DNA from 3 places in the Salipiger sp. D13 genome. Region 3 is predicted to be linked to each of the others. Evidence: riboswitches for the same ligand, from Rfam matches in the RefSeq annotation. Region 3 holds a riboswitch; each other region holds the start of a gene.

Region 1 (5,005 bases), on a different contig from region 3:
AGGTGGCGCCATTGGCCTCGAAAACGATCACCGGCACAGGAGTTCCGAGTGGCACGATCACCCCGAGCGCCTCCACCCCGGGCTGCGCCGTGCCGGAGCCGACATAGGTGATGTCGTCGCCCTCGAACGTGCTTTGCGTATCGTCGCTTCCGAGCGTGCCATCGTTGTCGGCCAATGTGCCTTCCATCTCCCCGGAGAAGGCGGTCAGTAGCAAGGTCGGATCGTCGGTCAGCAGGTTCGCATTGGCCAGCGAACCAACATACTCACGCACTGTAATGTCTTGAGTTGGCATATCGAATTTCTCCTCCACAGTCTGCGGCAACACCGCATATGAAAAAGCTTCGCCGAAAATATAGGTTTTTCAACTGTAACCCTCGCGACACAACACAACCTATTGCAGATCAAGAAAAAGAATCTTTTCTCAGATTTGATCAAATTTCAATTTTTGTTGGAAATACCCGTTATGCGGGAATCACTCACGCGCCGTCGACAGCTGGCCCGACGCAGCGCTGCGACGCTGCAACGGGGCGCCCGGTCCGTGCAGCCGGAACACATGCGCCGGACCGGGTCGCCCCGGCACCCAAGACGTCTCTTGCGCGGCGGGCGCCGCTTCAGTATCCCGGCGACATTCTGGTTCCGGCATCCCCGGAGAATAGGGAACGCGGTGCAAACCCGCGACTGCCCCCGCAACTGTGAGCGGCGAGCGTCATCGGCAACATGCCACTGGGTGAAAGCCCGGGAAGGCCCGAGCGACGCAACGACCCGCAAGTCAGGAGACCTGCCAGGATGATCACCCTCCCCTCGCGCGGGGCGCGCCACGGGGAACGGTCTGTCCGTTCGTGGTGACGTTCGCATCGTTCGCGGCGGGACCACAGGCCCTTTCCGTGAACAAATCTCACCACCGCCCTGCCGCTTGCGGGGATCGGTCAGGAAAGGAAGACAGGCATGAGACATGCCCTCGCCTCGGTCTCGGCGCTCGCGCTGACCACCGCTCCCCTCTTCGCACAGGAAGATGTCTACGAACTTCCCACCCTTCTGCTCGACGTGGGCTACGAGGCCACGACACCGCTGCAGACCGGCGTTGCGGTCGAGGTCATCACCGAGGAAGAGCTCGAGGAAGACGGCGACACCCGCGTGCTCGACATCCTCGCGCGGCAGCCGGGCGTGTCGATCCGCTCGAACGGGCCGCTGGGCACCAACGCCGGCGTGTCGATCCGGGGCGTGTCGCAGCAGAACATCGCGGTGCGGGTGGATGGCATCGACGTGTCGGACCCTTCGGGCACGCAGGTCGCCTTCGACTTCGGCGGGCTCACCGCCGGCGACATCAGCCAGATCGAGATCGTGCGCGGCTCGCAGTCGGCCCGCTACGGCTCCGAGGCGATCGGCGGCGCCATAAACATCACCACCAAGCGCGCCAGCCGCGACGGGCTGAGCGCCGAGGCCTTCGCCGAATACGGCAGCTACGAGACGCTTCGCAGCGCGGTGACGCTGTTCAACCGTGGCGAAGGTCACGAGACCGCGGTCACGCTCTCCTACGTCCGCTCCGACGGCTTCTCGGCGGCCGATGAGAACGACGGCAACGACGAGGAAGACGGCTTTGAGGCCCGCCGCCTGAGCTTCTCGGGCACCTACGATCTTGGCGACGGCGCGGCACAGCTCGAGCTTTCGGGCTTCACGCAGGAAGCGCAATACGACTACGACGAAGCCATGAGCGGCATGGTCTACGACGGCTCGCCCGACGACGTGACCGACGTCGAGGACCACGGCCTGCGTGCCGCGCTGTCGTTTTCGACCGGGCTCTTCGACCACGAGGTCTCGGCCAGCTGGTACGACATCACCCGCACGCTGACAGGCACCTCTTCGGGCAGCGATTTCCGCTACCGCTACGAGGGCACCCGGCACGAGTACCGCTACCAGGCGGGCTTCGACCTGTCGCCCACCACCCGCGCGGTCGCGGGCATCGAGCGCACCATCGAGGATTACGCCGACAACACCCGCTTCGGCACCTTCCCGGCGTCGTCGCAGGAACAGGACAGCACGGTCGACTCGCTCTTCGCCGAGCTTACCATGAAGCCCACGTCGGACATCGACCTGAGCCTGACGGTGCGCCACGACGACCACTCCGAGTATGGCGGCTTCACCACAGGGCGGCTGTCGGGCGTCTGGCGGATCCGGCCCGACCTGAGCCTGCGCGCCAACCTCGCCAACGGCTACCGCGCGCCGTCGAACTACGAGCTCTACGACGTCTATTCCGGCAACAGCGGGCTTGATCCCGAGACCTCGAAAAGCTTCGACATCGGCATCGAGAAAAGCTGGGGCGACGCCGCCTGGCTGAGCGCCACCGCCTTCGTGATCGAGGCCGAGGACATCATCGACTACTCCTACACGTCCTATGCCTACGTCCAGCGCGACGGCACCAGCACGCGGCAAGGGGTCGAGCTTTCGGGCGGCACCGAGCTGCGCCCGGGGCTGACGCTCGACGGCAGCTACACCTGGACCGACAGCTGGTCGACGGCCTCGCTCGACAGTTCCGGCTGGCAGTCCTCGGTGCCCGAGCACAGCCTCGCGCTGGGGCTGCACGCCGATCTCACCGACCGGGCGCGGCTCTCGGTCACCGGCCGCTACGAGGCCGACCGTTCGGGCCTCGACGACTACGGGTTGGTCAACAGCACCGTCACCTACGACGTCACCGACAGCACGCAGGCCTACCTGCGGGTCGAGAACCTGTTCGACGAGGAATACCAGACCGTTCCCGGCTACGGACAATCCGACCGGGCATGGTATTTCGGGGTCCGTGCAAGCTTCTAGGCTCATATCCGCTGCCGCCGCCCTGCTCTTCGCGGGGGCGGCGGCGCTTGCCGGTGCGGCACCGGAGCGGGTCGTCTCGCTCAACGTCTGCACCGACCAGCTGGCGCTGCTGCTCGGCGCGCCGGGGCAGCTTGTCTCGGTGTCGCCGCTGGCCCGCGATCCGCGCAGCTCGGCGATGGCCGAGGCGGCGCGCGCGGTGCCCGTCAACAAAGCCGCCGCCGAACAGATCGTGCTGCTCGAGCCCGACCTCGTGCTCGCCGGCAGCTACACCGCCCGCGCCGCCACCGACATGCTCGAGACGCTGGGCTACCGCGTCGAACGGTTCGAGCCCGCCCGCTCGCTCGAGGATGCGCGCGACAACATCCGCCGCATGGGCCGGCTGCTGGGCCGCGAGAACCGCGCCGCCGAGGTGCTGGCGGCCTTCGACGCCCGCCTGTCGGACCTGCGCGACGACCCGAAGGAGCGCCCCGTCGTGGCCTATTACATGCCGTTCAACGAGACCGCGGGCAGCGAGAGCCTGACCGGAGACATCCTGGAGGCCGCCGGCATGACCACCCTCGCCGAGGCGCAGGGCATGCCCTACGGCGCCCGGCTGCCGCTCGAGGCGCTGGTGCTCGCCGATCCGGACCTGATCCTCGTGAGCAAGCCCTACGACAGCCCGGCTCAGGCCACCGAGCTTCTGCGCCACCCGGCCCTGCAGGCGACCGGCGCGCTGCGGCAGGTCGTCGACAGCCCGAACTGGATCTGCGGCGCCCCCGCCGCGCTTGATGCCGTGGCCGCGATGCGCGCGATGCGCCGCGATTGGCAGGCCGCGCGATGAGGCTGGCGCTCTCCCTCTCGACGCTGGTCTGCGCGCTGCTGCTGGCCTCGCTCTCGCTCGGCTACGCGCCGCTGCCCCTGCCGGCCGTGCTGGGCGGGCTGCTGGGCACCGGCGACCCGCTGAACGTCATGGTCATGCAGGAGATCCGCCTGCCGCGCACCGCGCTCGCGGCGCTGGTCGGCGCGGCGCTGGGGCTTTCCGGCGCGGCGATGCAGGGCTACCTGCGCAACCCGCTGGCCGAGCCAGGGCTGATCGGCGTGTCGGGATCGGCGGCGCTCGGGGCCGTTGCCGCGCTGCAGACCGGCCTCTCGGCCGCCTTTGCGCTGGCGCTGCCGCTGATGGCGCTGCTCTTCGCGCTTGGCGCGGTGGCGCTGATCCTGCTGCTCGCCGGGCCACGCGGCGGCTCGCTGACGCTGATCCTCGCAGGCATCGCGGTCTCGGCGCTGGCCGGCGCGCTGACCTCGCTGGCGCTCAACCTGTCCTCGAACCCCTACGCCACCTTCGAGATCGTCTTCTGGATGATGGGCTCGGTCGCCGACCGCTCGCTTACCCATCTCGCGCTTGCCGCGCCGCTCGTGGCGCTCGGTGGCGCGGTGCTGCTGACGCTGGGGCGCGGGCTCGACGCGCTGACGCTGGGCGAGGACGGCGCCGAGGCGCTCGGCATCTCCATGACCGGCCTGCGGCTCCGGCTGCTCTTTGGCACCGCCGCCGCCGTGGGCGCGGCGACCGCCGTCGCCGGCGCCGTGGGCTTCGTCGGCCTCGTGGTGCCGCACCTGCTGCGCCCGCTCTGCGGCGCGCGGCCCTCGCGGCTGCTCTGGGCGAGCGCGCTGGGCGGTGCCGCGATGCTGCTCGCCGCAGACATCGCGGTGCGGCTGATCCTGCCCGAGCGTGACCTCAAGCTCGGCGTGGTCATGGCGCTGATCGGCGCGCCGCTGTTCCTGCACCTCATCTACAAGACGCGGAGGGGCGCATGAGCCTGCTCGACCTCGACGCCCTGACGGTCCGGCGCGGCCAGTGCCCGGTGGTCGACGGCGTGTCGCTGACCATCGAACCGGGCGAATGCGTCGGGCTGATCGGCCCCAATGGCGCCGGCAAGACCACGCTGATGCGCGCGGCCCTCGGCCTCCAGCGCCACGCCGGCCGCTCGTCGCTCACCGAGCTGCCCGCCAGCGCCCGCGCCCGTGCCGCCGCGTGGCTGCCGCAGGCGCGCGAGATCGCCTGGCCCGTCACCGTCGAGACGCTGGTGGCGCTCGGCCGCCTGCCCCACGACAGCCGCGCCGGCAAGCTGCGGTCGCAGGCGGTCGACAGCGCGCTGGCCCGCATGGGGCTCGAGGCGTTCCGCGACCGCAAGGCCACCGAGCTCTCGGGGGGCGAGCA
Region 2 (5,005 bases), on a different contig from region 3:
GGGTAGCCGCTTTCGAACTGGATCTCCGCCAGCGTCTGGAAGAACGCGCGGGCGTTGATCTTCTTCTTGCGGATGCGGGGATCGTCGACCATCTCGGCGTATTTCTCGGTCACCGAGATTTCCGAGAAGGCGCAGCCGTAGACCTTTTCGACGTCATGCGGCGAGAACAGGTACATGTCCTCGTTCTTCTTCGCCAGCTCGAAGGTCACATCGGGGATCACCACCCCCAGCGACAGCGTCTTGATGCGGATCTTCTCGTCCGCGTTCTCGCGCTTGGTGTCGAGGAAGCGCAGGATGTCCGGGTGGTGCGCATGAAGGTAGACCGCGCCCGCGCCCTGCCGCGCGCCCAGCTGGTTGGCGTAGGAAAAGCTGTCCTCGAGCAGTTTCATCACCGGGATCACGCCCGACGACTGGTCCTCGATGCCCTTGATCGGGGCGCCGTATTCGCGGATGTTGGTCAGCATGAGCGCCACGCCACCGCCGCGCTTGCTGAGCTGCAGCGCCGAGTTGATGCCGCGCCCGATGCTTTCCATGTTGTCTTCCAGCCGCAGCAGGAAGCACGACACGAACTCCCCCCGGGCCTTCTTGCCGGCGTTCAGGAAGGTCGGCGTCGCAGGCTGGAACCGCCCCGACAGGATTTCGTCCATCAGCCGCATGGCCAGCGCCTCGTCGCCACGCGCGAGGGTCAGCGCGTTCATCACCACGCGGTCCTCGTAGCGCTCGAGGTAGCGTTTCCCGTCCCGGGTCTTCAGCGTGTACGAGGTGTAGTACTTGAACGCGCCGAGGAAGGTCGGGAAGCGGAACTTCCGCGCATAGGCGGCATCCCAGATGCGCCGCAGGAACTCGCGCGGGTACTGGTCGAGCACTTCGGGTTCGTAGTAGCCCTCGTCGACGAGGAAGCCGAGCTTCTCCTCGAGCGAATGGAAGAACACGGTGTTCTGGTTCACGTGCTGCAGGAAATACTGCCGCGCGGCCATCCGGTCGGCTTCGAACTGGATGTTGCCGTCCTCGTCGTAGAGGTTCAGCATCGCGTTCAGCGCGTGGTAGTCGAGACCCTGCGTCAGGCTGGCGTCAAGCATCTGTTTTCCCAGAAGGTTTCAAGCCCGGCGCGAACGCGGGCGATGTCGGTGTCTGTCCCCGCGAGCTCGAAGCGATAGAGCACGGGCACGTTGCATTTGGCCGCGATGACCTTGCCGGCCATCGCGAAGGTGTCGCCGAAGTTCCGGTTGCCGCCGGCGATCACGCCGCGCAGCAGGGTCCGGTTGGCTTCGATGTTCAGGAACCGGATGACCGGCTTCGCCACGGCGCCGCGGCCCTCTCCGTCGGCGTAGGTCGGGCAGACGAGCACGAAGGGCCCGGTCATCACCGGCGGCGCCGCGTCCTTGCGCAGCGGCAGACGCGTCGCGGGCAGGTCGAGCCGCGCGACGAAACGGGCGGTGTTGCCCGATCCGCTGGAGAAGTAGGCAAGGCCCGGCATCGGCGCGCGGTCCCGGCTCAGCCCAGCTGGCTGATCATGTCGGGACGGAAGCCCGCCCAGTGTGCCTCGCCGGCCACGACGACCGGGGCCTGACGGTAGCCCAGTCCCTGGACCATCTCCATCGCCTGCGCATCCTCGGTCAGGTCGATCAGGTCGAAGTCGATGCCGCGCGCCTCGAGCGCACGGGTGGTCGCGGTGCACTGCACGCAGGCGGGTTTGGAGTAGACGGTGACGCTCATGTTCTGTCCCTTTGCCGGTCTCTTGTCTCCGGGCGGAAGGGACACGGGAACAGCCCGCATGTGAGGCCGCACCACGCGCCCGGGCCCTCCGCCGCGGTCGTCGTTCATGCCCTGGCAGGTCTCCTGACTTGCGGCTCGAACGCCCCGTCGTCCGCCTTCCCGGTGTGCGCTGACACCAGTGGATCGGACCGGGGCTTGCCACTTACAGTTGCGGGGGCAGTGCCGGATCTTCACCGGCTTCCCTCTTAGCCCGCGAGGTGACTCGCGGGAACCAAAGCACCTGCATGTTGCGGTCCGGGGCGCAGGGTTGTCAATATATCGACGTATCTTTCCTCGCGATAACTCCCGGCCTCCAAGGACAGGGCCAGCTTCCGACGCCTGCAAGAGACTGGACTCCGCCGCCCCGGCATGGAAAATATCGCCCTGATGGTGCCGCCCGGAAACGGGTGGCTGAAAAGGGAACGCGGTGCGGGCTGACTGCCCAATGCCGCGACTGCCCCCGCAACTGTAGGCGGAGAGCGGTTCCGATACGCACCACTGGACCAAGGGTCCGGGAAGGTTCGGAACAGCGACGACCCGCAAGTCAGGAGACCTGCCATCTCCGGCGCGGCTTCCGCGCCGCAGTCACCTTGACCCTGGCGGGGAGCCATGGGCGCGGAGGCAAAGATGGAGACGACCCGTCCGCCAGATGCCGCACGTCCGGTCCCCGCATGCGATGCGCGGAGGGCGCTATGCTTCTCGAAAGAACACTCATGACACTGCAAAGCCGGGCGGAGACGCCCGAACGGGCGCGGGAACTTGGCAGGCTCGGCTTCCTGCAATGGATGATGTTCCTGCGCTCCGACGCAAACTACCCGCACGAGGCCAACCGCGCCTTGGCGATGGCCGCGCCGTTCGAGACGACGGACCCGGCGGTCGCGGTCTTCACCGGGCTCGTGCGGCAGTCATTGGACGGCAGGGCGCACCCCATGGCCGTGCCCCTGCCCCGCCCGCGTCGCCGGGGTGGTGCCCGCGCACGCCGGGAACTGCTCTGAGGCCGGCACCGACAACATGAGCGCGCCTCATGTTAAGGGCGAATATTATGGGTTTGATCGTTGGGTCGCCTGTTGGTTATGTAGGCCCTTCCGAAAGGCAGGTTCGACATGATCAACTTCTCGCTCCCGATTTCCGAAAGCTACGAGGCCCTTCAGGCCGCGGCGCGTGAGCGCATCCTGATACTCGACGGCGCCATGGGCACGATGATCCAGACGCTGAACATGACCGAAGAGGATTTCACGGCCAAGGGCCACATCCACGGCCCGGGCTGTCGCCATCACCATTCGGACCACCCGCAGAAGGGCAACAACGACCTGCTGGTGCTGACCCAGCCGCAGGCGGTCGAGGACATCCAGCTCGAGTTCGCCCTTGCCGGGGCGGACATCCTCGAGACGAACACGTTCTCCTCGACCACCATCGCGCAGGCGGACTACGGGCTCGAGGATGCGGTGCATGACCTCAACGTCGCCGGCGCACAGGGCGCGCGGCGTGCCGCCGAGCGCGCGCAGGCGATCGACGGCAAGCGCCGCTACGTGGCCGGCGCGGTCGGCCCGACCAACCGGACCGCCTCGATCAGCCCCGACGTGAACGACCCCGGCTACCGGGCGGTGACCTTCGACGACCTGCGGATCGCCTACGGCCAGCAGATCGACGGGCTGATCGAAGGGGGGGCCGACCTGATCCTGATCGAGACGATCTTCGACACGCTGAACGCCAAGGCGGCGATCTTCGCCGCGTTCGAGAGCTTCGCCAAGGTCGGCCGGCGCCTGCCCATCATGATCTCGGGGACCATCACCGACGCCTCCGGGCGCATGCTGTCGGGCCAGACCCCGACCGCCTTCTGGCACTCGGTGCGTCATGCCCGCCCCTTCACCGTGGGCCTCAACTGCGCCCTCGGTGCCGATGCGATGCGCCCCCACCTGACGGAACTCGCGGGTGTCGCCGACACCTTTGTCTGTGCCTACCCGAACGCCGGCCTTCCGAACGCCTTCGGCGCCTACGACGAGACCCCCGACCAGACCGCGGCGCTTGTCGAGGTGTTCGCAAAGGAGGGGCTGATCAACGTGGCCGGCGGCTGCTGCGGCACGACTCCCGATCACATCCGCGCCATCGCAGAGCGCGTCGCGGCCCATCCGCCGCGCAAACTGAAGGAGCTTGCAGATGCCTGAACCGCTGCTTCGCCTCTCCGGCCTCGAACCCTTTGTGCTGACCAGCGACATCCCCTTCGTCAACGTGGGCGAGCGGACGAATGTCACCGGCTCGGCCAAGTTCCGCAAGCTGATCACCAACCGCGACTATGCGACCGCGCTCGACGTGGCCCGCGACCAGGTCGAGAACGGCGCCCAGATCATCGACGTCAACATGGACGAGGGCCTGATCGACTCGAAGCAGGCCATGATCGATTTCCTGAACCTCGTCGCCGCCGAGCCCGACATCGCCCGTGTGCCGGTGATGATCGACAGCTCCAAGTGGGAGGTGATCGAGGCCGGTCTCAAGTGCGTTCAGGGCAAGCCGGTGGTAAACTCCATCTCGCTCAAGGAGGGCGAGGAGAACTTCATCCACCAGGCCTCGCTGTGCCTCGCCTACGGCGCCGCCGTCGTCGTCATGGCGTTTGACGAGCAGGGCCAGGCCGACACCTTCGAGCGCAAGACCGAGATCTGCGCCCGCGCCTACAAGGTGCTGACGGAAAAGGTCGGCTTCCCGCCCGAGGACATCATTTTCGACCCGAACGTCTTCGCCGTCGCGACCGGCATCGAGGAGCACGACAACTACGGCGTCGATTTCATCGAGGCCACGAAGTGGATCCGCGAGAACCTGCCGCACTGCCACGTCTCGGGCGGGGTCTCGAACCTGTCGTTCTCGTTCCGCGGCAACGAGCCCGTGCGCGAGGCGATGCACGCGGTCTTCCTCTACCATGCCATCAAGGTCGGCATGGACATGGGGATCGTGAACGCCGGGCAGCTGGCGGTCTACGACCAGATCGACCCCGAGCTGCGCGAAGCCTGCGAAGACGTGGTGCTGAACCGTACGCCCGCCAACGGCGGCACACCCACCGAGAACCTTCTCGATATCGCCGGGCGCTACAAGGGAGACAAGCGCGAAGCGAAGAAGCGCGACCTGACGTGGCGCGAGTGGCCGGTCGAGAAGCGGCTGGAACACGCGCTGGTCAACGGTATCACCGAGTTCGTCGACGAGGACACCGAGGCCGCCCGCGTTGCCGCCGAAAAGCCGCTCGACGTGATCGAGGGGCCGC
Region 3 (5,005 bases):
CGGACTGCCCTGTTGCCGTGGTCTTTCGCGCCAGCTGGCCGGACGAGCGTATCATTCGCGGCAAGCTCGCGGACATCGAAACCCGTCTCGACGCCGGCATCACCCGCACCGCGCTGATCCTCGTCGGCCCGGCGCTCGGCGGCGAGGGGTTTGCCGAGAGCTGCCTCTATGCCGCCGACTACGACCGGCGCTACAGGCCGCAAACTGCAGACAGCCCGTGGCAGGACTGGACCCCGGAGCCGCAGGATGGCTGACGGGCTGATGATCTCGGCCCCCGCCTCGGGGACCGGCAAGACCACGGTGATGCTGGGCCTGCTCCGGGCGCTGACCGAGGACGGCGTCAAGGTGCAGCCCTTCAAGTCCGGGCCCGACTACATCGACCCGGCCTTCCACCTTGCGGCGGCGGGGCGGCACAGCTTCAACCTCGACGGCTGGGCGATGGGCGACCGGCTCTGGCACGCCATCGCGGCGCAGGCGGCGGGGGCAGATATCTGCGTCGCGGAAGGGTCGATGGGGCTCTATGACGGGGTCGCCACCAAGGGCCTGCGCGGCTTCGGCAGCAGCGCCGAGACGGCGGTTTCGATGGGCTGGCCGGTGGTGCTGGTGATCGACGTCAGCGGACAGGCGCAGAGCGCCGCCGCCACCGCGCTGGGATTCCGGCAATACATGCCCGAGCTGCCCTTTGCGGGCGTGATCCTCAACCGCTGCGCCTCGCCCCGGCACGAGCGGCTGGCCCGGGCCGGGATGGACCGCGCCGGGCTGCCGGTGTTGGGCGTGCTGCCCCGGCGCGGCGATCTGGCGCTGCCCGAGCGGCATCTGGGGCTGATCCAGGCGGTCGAGCATCCCGACCTCGACAAGGCCATCGCAGGCTATGCCGCCTTTCTGCGCGAACACGTGGACATTGGCGCGATCCGGGCGGCGGCGCGCGGCCATGCGCTGCCGGCTCCAGGCGCCCTGCCCCGCCCCCCGGCGCAGCGCATCGCGATTGCCCGCGATGCGGCATTCTCCTTCACCTATCCGCACCTGCTGGAAGGCTGGCACGCGGCGGGCGCCGAGATCCTGCCCTTCTCGCCACTGGCCGACGAGTCCCCTGCCGCCGATGCCGATCTGGTCTGGCTGCCCGGCGGCTACCCCGAGCTGCATGCCGGGCAGCTTTCTGCAGCCGGGAGTTTCCGCGCGGGGCTGCGGGCCTTCGCAGAGACCCGCCCCGTTCATGGCGAGTGCGGCGGCTACATGGCGCTTGGCGCCGGGCTGATCGACAAGGAGGGCACGCGGCACGAGATGGCCGGGCTGCTCGGTCTCGTGACCAGCTACGAAAAGCGAAAGTTCCACCTCGGCTATCGCCGCGCGGTGCTGAGCGCGCCGATGCCCGGAAGCGCCCCCGGCGCGGCGCTGCGCGGGCACGAGTTCCACTACTCGACCATTCTCGAACAGCCCGACGCACCACTGGCAAGCGTCAGCGACGCCGACGGCGCGCCCGTGCCCGAGACGGGTTCGGTGCGCGGCAACGTCACCGGCACCTTCTTTCACCTCATTTCCCGGGAGACCCCGTCATGAGCGGTTTCGTCAGTTTCGTCAGCTCCGGCCCCGGCGATCCCGAGTTGCTGACACTCAAGGCCGTGGACCGCCTGGGCCGCGCCGATGCGGTTCTCTACGACGATCTCTCGGCCGGTCCGATCCTCGAACACGCGCGTGAGGGGGCGGACCTCGTCGGCGTCGGAAAACGTGCCGGGCGGCCCTCGCCCCGGCAGGATCACGTCAGCCGCCTGCTGGTGGAGTATGCCGGGGTCGGTCAGCGCGTGGTGCGGCTGAAATCCGGCGACGGCGGCATCTTCGGCCGGCTCGAGGAAGAGCTGACCGCGCTCAGGGAGGCCGGGATCGACTACGAGATCATCCCCGGTGTGCCCTCGGCCTGTGCGGCGGCGGCAGCGGCGGGCATCCCTCTGACCCGGCGGCTGACCGCGCGGCGGGTGCAATTCGCCACCGGCCACGACCTGACCGGCGCGCTGCCCGAGGATGCCAATATCGCGGCTCTGGCCGACCCGATGGCGACCACGGCGATCTTCATGGGCAAACGCACCTTCCCCGGCCTTGCCGCGCGCCTGATCGCAGAGGGGCTGCCCCCCGAGACGCCCGCGATGCTGGCGGAATCCGTCAGCCGCCCCGACCAGCAGATCTCGCGCCATACCGTCGCGAGCCTGGCCGCGCGGCTTGCGAACGAGCCCGGCGACAAGGCCGGGCTCATCCTGTTCGGACCTTTGGCAGAGGAGTGAAACGACCCGGCCCCGCAAGGGGCCACCGCCGAGAGGGTGCGCCGCCATGCGCGGCCGCAGGGAACCGGGTGAAAGGCCCGGACTGCCCCCGCAACTGTAAGCGAAGAGCGCCGAGGATCATCCCACTGGCAACCCTGCCGGGAAGGGCCGAGGCGCGGTGAGACGCGAGTCAGGAGACCTGCCCTTCGGCACCTCAACCGCCCCGCAAAGGGGCCAGCGCTGCCGGTGGGGCAGCATAACGAGAAAGGACATATCAATGCATATCGAACCCGGCGTCGTCGACGGCGCCAAGATGATGTTCGCGGTTGCCACGGCGGCGGGCGCGGCGGGCCATACCGCAAAGGAGGTCGTCCAGGACGTCAAGGCGGGCGGTGCACTGTCGCTGCTGCCGCGCACTGTTCTCGCGGCCATCGGCACCTTTGTCTTCTTCGAGCTGCTGCCGCATTTCGCGGTGGGCATCTCGGAGGTGCACTTCATCCTCGGCTCGACCCTGTTCCTGTTGCTGGGCACCGCCCCTGCGGCGCTGGGGCTGGCGCTCGGCCTGCTGATCCAGGGGATGTTCTTTGCGCCGACCGACCTGCCGATGTATTTCGTCAACGTCACCACGCTTCTGGTGCCGCTGTTCGCAGCCTCCGCTCTGGCCCGCCGCGTCGTCGCACCGGGCACCGCTTATGTCGATCTGCGCTATGCGGACGTGCTGAAACTCTCGGCGATCTACCAGGGCGGCGTTGTCGCCTGGGTCGCGTTCTGGGCCTTCTACGGCCAGGGCGTTTCGGTTGGCACGCTGGCGTCGGTCGGCACCTTCGGCGCGGCCTACATGATGGTGATCCTGATCGAGCCGCTGGCCGATCTGGCAGCCCTCGCTGCGGCCAAGTCCGCCCGTGACAGCGGTATCGCCCGCCTGTTCACCCCGCGTCTCTACGCGGCCTGAAGCCATTGCCGCCGGAGCCCCCTCAATCGGGGCTCCGGCTTTTGCATGCAGGAATGACACGGATGGACGATCTCTGGCTCATCGGCATCGGCACCGGAAGCCCGGCGCATGTCACGCTCGAAGGACTGCAGGCGCTGCGCGATGCAACGGTGATCCTCGTGCCCCACAAGGGCGAGGGAAAGGACGCGCTTGCCGCGTTGCGATACGGGATCATCGAGGCCTCGGGGGCGCAGGCCGAAGTCCGAAGCTTTGATTACCCGGTGCGCGATCCCGCCCTGCCTTATAATCGACGGGTCATCGAATGGCACGACGAGATTGCCCGGCGCTGGGTCGCCGCGATGCAGAGCGCACCGCCGGGGCCGGTGGCGCTGCTGGTCTGGGGAGATCCCGCGCTCTACGACAGCACGCTACGGATCGCCGAACGGATGGTGCCCCGTCCCCGTCTGAGGGTGGTGCCCGGGATCACCGCGATACAGGCGCTGACGGCGGCCCACGCGATCCCGCTCAACACGGTGAACGGACCGGTCAAGATCACCACCGGACGGCAGCTGCGCGACCATGGCTGGCCGGAAGACGAGGAAACGGTGGTGGTGATGCTGGACGCCGAATGCAGCTTTCAGGGCCTTGACCCCGAAGGGCTGCAGATCTGGTGGGGCGCCTATCTCGGATCCGAGGCGCAGGCGCTCGAGGCCGGATCGCTGGCCAAGGTCGGGGGCCGGATCATGGAGCGCCGTGCCGAGCTGCGCGCCCGGCACGGCTGGATCATGGACACCTACCTGCTGCGGCGGCTGTGTTGCCCGGAGGGCGCGTCGCAACTGCGACGCGCTCGGTAGCCGGGTGGCCCGTTGCGGGAACAGGGCTGAGGCGACCAGACCTTGGGCTTTTCTAGGCATCCCCCTCCCTGATCTCGCCTCGACAGGGGCTTCCATCGAAGCCTTCCCTCACCACTCAGCAGGCGCATGAAAGCACGCCAGAGGGGCCCACTGGAGCGGGGCAGTCAGTGGGGCATTCTTCCGCCCCGAAGGGAAGAAGTGACGCCATCACGGTATGTTAGGAAGAACTGGCTGGGGTGGCAGGATTCGAACCTGCGGTACGCGGTACCAAAAACCGTTGCCTTACCACTTGGCTACACCCCAACCGTGGCGCGGGTATTACGATACGATTCCGGGGGGCGCAAGCCCCGGTTTCGCAAAAAAGATACAGATTTTTCATCTCGCCTCAGAGCGCCGCCTTCGGCGGGCCATCTTCGTGAAACGCGTATTGCGCGCGACCGTTTCGCTTGGCCGTGTATAGCGCGGTATCGGCGCGTCCGAGCAGGGTTTTGGTGTCCGAGAACGACGCCATCTCGGGGTCGCTTCGCACGATGCCGATGCTTGCCGAAATCCGGCAGACCTCGGTGTCGAGCGCGATCGGCTGCTCAATCCGGCCGACGAGTCGCTCGCAGAGCTCGGCGAGTCGCGTGCGGTCGGTGACCCCCGCGAGCAGAATCACGAACTCGTCGCCGCCGATGCGCGCGACGAGATCTTCCCTCCGGGTGACCTCGAGCATGATCTGCCCGACCCTCTGCAGGACCCGGTCCCCCGCGGCGTGGCCGCGGGTGTCGTTCACCTGCTTGAAGAAATCGAGGTCGACGTGGAGCAGCGCAAAGCGCTCGGCAGCGCGGACGAGGCGCTGAAGCGCCCGGTCGAGCCCACGACGGTTCTGCAACCCTGTGAGCGAGTCGGTATAGGCCCGCTGTTCCGCTGCGAGCATCGCCCCCTGCAGCCGCAGGTTCAGCGTGCGCGAGGCCTCCATCGCGGCG

The links. A riboswitch is a leader RNA that binds a small molecule or an ion and turns the genes downstream of it on or off. The one in region 3 is predicted to bind cobalamin.
Region 1: linked by a shared signal. The riboswitch ahead of D6860_RS17470 (TonB-dependent receptor plug domain-containing protein) and the one ahead of D6860_RS11310 (energy-coupling factor ABC transporter permease) in region 3 are both predicted to bind cobalamin.
Region 2: linked by a shared signal. The riboswitch ahead of nrdH (glutaredoxin-like protein NrdH) and the one ahead of D6860_RS11310 (energy-coupling factor ABC transporter permease) in region 3 are both predicted to bind cobalamin.

The regions. Positions count from the first base shown of each region.
Region 1 is NZ_ML112611.1:10,257-15,261, reverse strand. It holds gene D6860_RS17475 (calcium-binding protein) at 1-271, opposite strand, end outside; cobalamin riboswitch at 615-801, shown strand; gene D6860_RS17470 (TonB-dependent receptor plug domain-containing protein) at 946-2,808, shown strand; gene D6860_RS17465 (ABC transporter substrate-binding protein) at 2,795-3,628, shown strand; gene D6860_RS17460 (FecCD family ABC transporter permease) at 3,625-4,602, shown strand; gene D6860_RS17455 (ABC transporter ATP-binding protein) at 4,599-5,005, shown strand, end outside.
Region 2 is NZ_ML112593.1:186,908-191,912, forward strand. It holds gene nrdE (class 1b ribonucleoside-diphosphate reductase subunit alpha) at 1-1,079, opposite strand, end outside; gene nrdI (class Ib ribonucleoside-diphosphate reductase assembly flavoprotein NrdI) at 1,061-1,477, opposite strand; gene nrdH (glutaredoxin-like protein NrdH) at 1,495-1,716, opposite strand; cobalamin riboswitch at 1,812-2,007, opposite strand; cobalamin riboswitch at 2,127-2,331, shown strand; gene D6860_RS09390 (hypothetical protein) at 2,469-2,750, shown strand; gene D6860_RS09395 (homocysteine S-methyltransferase family protein) at 2,859-3,920, shown strand; gene metH (methionine synthase) at 3,913-5,005, shown strand, end outside.
Region 3 is NZ_ML112595.1:112,611-117,615, forward strand. It holds gene cobM (precorrin-4 C(11)-methyltransferase) at 1-254, shown strand, start outside; gene D6860_RS11300 (cobyrinate a,c-diamide synthase) at 247-1,557, shown strand; gene cobA (uroporphyrinogen-III C-methyltransferase) at 1,554-2,273, shown strand; cobalamin riboswitch at 2,306-2,459, shown strand; gene D6860_RS11310 (energy-coupling factor ABC transporter permease) at 2,530-3,204, shown strand; gene cobF (precorrin-6A synthase (deacetylating)) at 3,267-4,037, shown strand; tRNA gene D6860_RS11320 (tRNA-Gln) at 4,266-4,340, opposite strand; gene D6860_RS11325 (GGDEF domain-containing protein) at 4,423-5,005, opposite strand, start outside.